3 regions of the Luteipulveratus mongoliensis genome follow, and region 2 is predicted to be linked to each of the others. Evidence: riboswitches for the same ligand, from Rfam matches in the RefSeq annotation. Region 2 holds a riboswitch; each other region holds the start of a gene.

Region 1 (2,195 bases), 900 kb from region 2:
GACGATCGCGGTGCCGTGCTGGTCGTCATGGAACACCGGGATGTCCAGCCGCTCCTGCAGCCGACGCTCGATCTCGAAGCAGCGCGGGGCCGAGATGTCCTCAAGGTTGATGCCGCCGTACGTCGGTGCCAGGCGGGCGATGGCGTCGACCAGCTCTTCGACCGTGCCCGACTCCAGACACACCGGCACGCTGTCGACGTCACCGAAGTGCTTGAACAGCACCGACTTGCCCTCCATGACCGGAAGCGCGGCGACCGGGCCGATGTCACCAAGGCCGAGGACAGCGGTGCCGTCGGTGATGACAGCGACGGTGTTGCGTCGGGTCGTGTAGCGGTGCGAGAGGTCAGGGTCCTGGGCGATGGCTCGGCACACGTCGGCGACGCCGGGTGTGTAGAGCAGTGCGAGGTCCTTGCGGTCGCGCAACGGTTTGGTGGGGACGGACTCCAGCTTGCCGCCCTCATGGGCAGCGAAGACTGGTCCGCTGGTGTCCGGGCCGGGCTCGGAGGCCAGTGCGGTGGTCATGCGGGGATCACCTCGGGATGAACGAATCGGAACGGGCTGCAGGTGCTTGTGGTCCGACAGATGTTGCTGGACCTGCTGCCGGGTACGGCGATCGGTCGACGCGAGGGTGATGCGCTGCCCGCCACCATGACACAGCAGCGGAAAGATCTCTACAACTTTCTGCCCGCTGTCATGTTTGCCCGACCGACATTCTGCAAGATCAGTCAAGAATGTCGGTTCTTCACCGAAACGACCCACCTTTGACAAGCTCAGGCGTGCGATGGGACTGTTCAGCCACCGAACACCTGTCGGACAGGGGAAGCCGGTGAGATCCCGGCGCTGTCCCGCAACCGTGTGCGTCCTCGGACGCGAGCCGGAGCACCTCCCGCCAGGTTCGGCTCTATTACTGATCCGTCGCGGAGTGCGGACGAGCCGGCCACGAGACCTTGTCTCTCCTGCCGATCTCGATCCAGCAGGAGGTCCTCATGAGTCATCGTCAGTCCCGTTCGTACGCCCGGCCCTGGATCCTGGTCGCCCTGGGAGTCCTGCTCGCCCTCACGTTCGGCACCGCCACCGCGCCTCGTGCGTCTGCGGCCGCGTTCCGGTTCTGGGGCTACTACCAGCTCAAGGGCACGTCCTGGACGTTCGCTCCCAAGGGACCGGCGCAGGTCACACCGGCTGATGGCGCCGTGGAGGGCTGGCGGTGGGCCGTCGGTTCCGAGACCGACACCCGGATGCCGCGCGGCGTCGTGACCTTCGCGCAGGTCTGCGCCGATACGCCTGCCAAGTCCGGCACCAAGCGAGTCGGCGTCGTCATCGACTTCGGCCGCGCGGCCGACGCGGAGTCCGGCACCCCGCCCACGCCACGCTCCGCCTGCGCACAGGTACCGACCAAGGCGACTGGCGCCGACGTACTCGCCGCTGTCGCGGCAGTCCGCACTGAGAAGGGCATGGTCTGCGCGGTCGGCAGCTGGCCGGCCACCGGTTGCGGCGGTCCGGTCAAGACGGTCAGCGCGGCCGCCAAGGCCGTCGACGACAAGGTCACGATCGCCGTGGCCAAGCCGGCGGAGGACAAGGCGTCCAGCAGCAACACGATGACCATCGTCCTGGTCGCGGGCGTCGTCGTCCTGCTGCTGCTCGGTGCGCTCCTCACCCTGCTGCGTCGCCGTCGTACCGAGACGGCCTGACGAGCCGGTGCCTCTCACGCAGTGACCAGCCTGGCCGACCGCCTCTCTCCCCCGCGCCTGCTCCATCCCGTGGCGTGGTGGCTGTGGGGACTCCTGCTCGCCGCCGCTGCATCCCGTACGACGAACCCGGCCTACCTGATCGTGCTCATGGCTGTGGTCGGCTGGGTCGTGCTGCTGCGCCGCGAGACTGGGGCGAGCACGACGCTGGCGATCTTCATGGGCATCGCGCTCGTCGCGGTCGCCATCCGGGTGACCATGACCGTGCTGCTCGGCAGTGGCGTCGGCGGTCGCACGGAGATGCTGTCCCTGCCGCAGGTGCCCCTGCCGGACTGGATGGCCGGGGTGCAGCTCGGCGGTCCGGTCATGCTCGAGAGTTTCCTGGACGCCGTCTACCACGGTCTCCAGCTCGCCGCGATCCTCATCTGTGTCGGCGCCTGCAACGTGCTTGCCGACCCGCGCCGGCTGCTGCGCTACGTCCCCGCGACGTTGTACGACGTCGGCACCGCC
Region 2 (2,195 bases):
GACCGCGATGCCGGCAAGGCGGTGACAGCGCTCCTCATCGGCGACGTACGACGGCAGTCCGTCCTCGTCAATCTCCTTGAACGAGAAGGGAACTGTGATGATCCGGCCGTCGAACTCGGGGATGGCGACCTGGTTGGCCGAGTCAATGGGCGAGAGGCCGTCGTCGGACTCGGCCCAGTCCTCGCGCGACCACGTCAGGCACAGGCCCTGCAGGATCGGGATGTCCAGGGCCGCCATCGCCGCGACGTCCCAGGCCTCGTCGTCCTCGCCGGCGCCGGCGGTCGCAGGCTTGCTGCCACCGGCCGCGAGCACCGTGACGATGAGCGCGTCCAGGGTGCCGAACGCCTCGATCAGATCAGCGGGCGCACTGCGCAGCGAGGACGAGAAGATCGGCAGCCCGACGGCCTCGCCCGTTGCATCGATGGCGTCGGCAAGGTCGTGCACAAAGGCGGCGTTGCCGCTGCTCTCGTGCGCTCGGTAGAACAGGATGCCGATGCGTGCACGGTCTGTGGTCTCGATACGCCGCTCGTCCCTCACGGCTACTCGACCAGCGGGGCTGCGGTCCCTCACGGCTACTCGACCAGCGGGGCTGCGGTCCCTCGTGGCTACTCGACCAGCGGGGCTGCGATCGAGCCAGCCCCAGGTCGGCATCTCCGCGGGTGCCTCGAAGCCCTCGCCGGTGAGCAGCACCGTGTCCGACAAGAAGGCGTGCAGCTGGGTGAGGTTGGCGGGTCCGCCCTGCGCGAGATAGAGGTGAGCCTGGGCCGCCGTTCCGACCGGCACGGTCGAGAGCGACATCAGCTCGGCGTCCGGCAGCTGCTCGCCACCGAGCACGACCGTCGGTGTCCCCGACGCGGCGATGGCGTCCAGCCCGTCCTGCCAGGTGCGCGCGGTGCCGAGGATGCGCACAACGACGAGGTCCACGGAGGTGAGACGCTCGGGGAGGCCGGCGACCGGCGTACGGCTGGGGTTGCCCAGGTCGAAGTCGGCACCGCTGGCGCGGGCGGACAGCAGATCGGTGTCGGACGTGGACAGCAGCAGGATGCGCGTCATCGAGGAGCTCCTTAGCGGGGTTCTCGCCCCGTGATGGTCGGAGATCCCCGCGGCCAGTGTCTGGCTGGTCGGCGCTGGCGCCGGCTTCACAGTGGCGGAACCGCCCCGGAATGGCACCGGGTTCCTGGTCTCGCAGGGATGTGCCCGCTCAGGCTACCCCGAGGGTCGTGCGAGCATGTCCGCCGTGACTCGCACCCGCCTCGACCGCTGCCCTGGCGTGCTGCGGCCGTGGCGCGCGGACGACGGGGACCTGCTGCGCGTACGACTGCCTGGCGGTCGGGTGAGCGCGTCTGGCCTGACAGCGCTCGCCGATATCGCCGAGCGCGAGGGCGACGGGTACGTCCACCTCACCTCGCGCGCGAACGTCCAGCTGCGTGGGCTCGCGGCGGGCCTTGACGTGAGCGACGAGATCGAGGCTGTCGGCCTGCTGCCGCGGCGCTCACACGACCTCGTCCGCAACATCACTTGCTCCCCGCTCACGGGACTTGCTGGCGGGATCGTCGACCTGCGAGGCGTCGTCGCGGACCTCGACGAAGCGCTGCTGGAGGATGACGCCCTGGCCGGTCTGCCGGGCAAGTTCCTCTTCGCGCTGGACGACGGGCGGGGTGACATCGCGGCGGCGTCGGTCGACCTGGGCGCTGTCGTCATCGCGCCCGACTCGGCGCAGATCGTGGTCGGTGAGCGCGCCGACTCGGTGGTTGCGGTCGACCAGATCGTGGCGACACTGATCGACCGCGCCCATCGTTTCCTCGCAGTCTGTGGTGAGGGCGAGAGTGCGGCCTGGCACGTCCAGGAGCTGCCCGGTCAGGGCGTCGAGCTGGGAGCTGCGGTCCGGTGGGAGCGGCAGGATGGCCAGCCACCGGCGTACGGTCCGATACGGCAGAACGACGGACGCTGGGCCGTCCACCTTGATCTGCACGATGGGGCGGTCCCGGCTGACCGAGTACGCGAGATCGCTTCGTACGCCACGGGACTCGTCATCACGCCATGGCGCGGCATCGTGCTCTACAACCTTGACTATCTGCCGAAGGAGCTCGCGTGAAGGCGCCGACGAGACGCTACGACTACGAGACCGATGGGGCCGAGATCTATCGGCAGTCCTTCGCGACGATCCGCGCGGAGGCCGACGCGGCGCACCTTCC
Region 3 (2,195 bases), 3.5 Mb from region 2:
GAGGTGAACAGCGGGACGTCGATACCGCGCGCCCGCAGTCCATCACGGAGGTGAGTGAGATAGGCCAGATCGCTGCCGTACGAGCCATATTCGTTCTCGATCTGCAGCATTGTCACGTTGCCGCCTCTCGTGACCTGGCGGGCCGCGATGCGCGGGATGAGCTCGTCGAACCATCGGTCGACGGCCTCGAGATAGGTCGAGTCGGCCGTGCGGATGTGGATATCTGGCGTGCCGGTCAGCCACGCGGGGAGCCCACCGTTGTCCCACTCGGCGCAGATGTACGGGCCTGGCCGCACGATCGCCTGGAGACCGGCGGTCGCGACCTGCTCGAGGAACGCCTCGATGTCGGCGAACCCGTCGAACCGGAAGTCGCCGGGCTGCGGCTCGTGCAGATTCCACGGGACATAGGTCTCGATCGTGTCCAGACCCATGGCACGACAGAGCTCGAGGCGAGGACGCCACTGATCAGGGTGAACCCGCGCGTAGTGGAACGCGCCCGAGATGATCTGCGGCATCGTGTCTCCTGTTGCTTTTATAGCACCGTCGGTTGAACGACCGTAGCAGGTCCGTCGGTTGAGCCAGCGGAGCCGAGTCGAAACCAGGCAACCTCGAGCGCTTGAGTCTCCCTTGCACGCACCGGGTCTCGATACGCCTCCGCTAGCGCTCCGGCCACTCGACCGGCGGGGTGCGGGTAGCACCGGCTTAGGTCGATGTCCACGACATCTGTGGCTAGCGTGTCGCGAACACCCCCACATATGGTGGTCATGTTGCTGGTTCGACCCCATATGTTCCAGATGTGAGGTCGTCGTAAGAGGGAACCCGGTGTGAGTCCGGGACTGCCCCGCAGCGGTGAGTGGGAACGACAGCCGTCATGACGCACTGGGCTTACAGCCTGGGAAGCGACGGCCAGTAGATGGGCCAACCAGCCCGTGCCCGCGAGTCCGAAGACCTGCCAGCAAGCAGCCGCCCCATCGGGCGGCTGTGTCTGCTGGCCTCGTGGGAGGGCTGGTGGGCGGGTACGTCGGTCGCGCCTCTGGCGACCGTCGATGCCTCGTCCCCCGCTCACCGCTCGCGGCCTGCTGACCACAGACCGCGAGGGAGGACGAGACCGGATGTCGACCATCCATGTCACCAAGCGCGATGGATCGCGCGAGCCGTACAACGCCGACCGCATCAACCGCGCCATCGAACGTGCCGCCGAGGGCCTGCCCGACGCGATGTCGATGACGATGCAGATCGCCTCGGAGCTGGAGATCACGCTCTTCGACGGCATCACGACCGAGCAGCTCGACGAAGCCGCCATCCAGGTGGCCGTGCAGAACGTGAAGGACCACCCGGACTTCGACGTGGTCGCCTCGCGGCTGCTGCTGAAGACGATCTACAAGAACGTACTCGGCGACTTCGAGACGCAGACCGAGCTCGCGCTGCTGCACCAGGCACGCTTTCCCGGCTACATCCGCGAGGCCGTCGAGGACGGGCTCTTCGACCCACGGCTCGCCTCGGCGTTCAACCTGGAAGAGCTGGCCGCAGCGCTGGACCATCATCTCGACGACGGGCTGCGCTACATCGGCATCATCACCCTCCGAAACCGTTATATGGCAACGGGTCCGGCGAAGCGGCCGCTGGAGGTGCCGGCGTACTTCTGGATGCGGGTCTCGATGGGCCTCTCGGTCAACGAGAAGGATCCGACCCAGGCGGCCATCCGCTTCTATCGGAAGATGTCCAGCCTCGACTACCTCGCCGCGGGCTCGACCCTGGTCAACGCGGGGACGATCACCCCGCAGCTGTCCAACTGCTTCGTCATGCAGATGGACGACGACATGGAGCACATCGCCAAGTCGATGCGCGACGTCATGTGGCTCACCAAAGGCACTGGTGGCATTGGCCTTTCGGTCACCAAGCTCCGCTCGGAGGGCTCGCCGATCCGGTCGAACAACACCAGCTCCACCGGGCCGATCCCGTTCATGCACACCGTCGACTCGATCCTGCGGGCCGTATCTCGCGGCGGCAAGAAGTTCGGCGCGCTCTGCTTCTACATGGAGAACTGGCACCTCGACTTCCCGCAGTTCCTCGACCTGCGTCAGAACGCCGGTGACCCCTATCGCCGCGCCCGCACCGCCAACACCGCCGTCTGGATCTCCGACGAGTTCATGAAGCGCGTCGAGGCCGACGCGGCCTGGTACCTCTTCGACCCT

The links. A riboswitch is a leader RNA that binds a small molecule or an ion and turns the genes downstream of it on or off. The one in region 2 is predicted to bind cobalamin.
Region 1: another riboswitch for cobalamin. It lies ahead of VV02_RS17025 (SCO2322 family protein); the one in region 2 lies ahead of cobN (cobaltochelatase subunit CobN).
Region 3: another riboswitch for cobalamin. It lies ahead of VV02_RS04420 (ribonucleoside-diphosphate reductase subunit alpha); the one in region 2 lies ahead of cobN (cobaltochelatase subunit CobN).

Annotation. Positions count from the first base shown of each region.
Region 1 is NZ_CP011112.1:3,579,311-3,581,505, forward strand. Features, by position in the region: gene VV02_RS17015 (NAD(P)-dependent malic enzyme) at 1-522, opposite strand, end outside; gene VV02_RS17020 (hypothetical protein) at 583-765, shown strand; cobalamin riboswitch at 766-905, shown strand; gene VV02_RS17025 (SCO2322 family protein) at 987-1,688, shown strand; gene VV02_RS17030 (energy-coupling factor transporter transmembrane component T) at 1,710-2,195, shown strand, end outside.
Region 2 is NZ_CP011112.1:4,475,175-4,477,369, reverse strand. Features, by position in the region: gene cobN (cobaltochelatase subunit CobN) at 1-1,053, opposite strand, end outside; cobalamin riboswitch at 1,088-1,229, opposite strand; gene VV02_RS21245 (hypothetical protein) at 1,229-2,095, shown strand; gene VV02_RS21240 (precorrin-8X methylmutase) at 2,092-2,195, shown strand, end outside.
Region 3 is NZ_CP011112.1:953,305-955,499, reverse strand. Features, by position in the region: gene VV02_RS04425 (glycoside hydrolase family 35 protein) at 1-515, opposite strand, end outside; cobalamin riboswitch at 755-971, shown strand; gene VV02_RS04420 (ribonucleoside-diphosphate reductase subunit alpha) at 1,113-2,195, shown strand, end outside.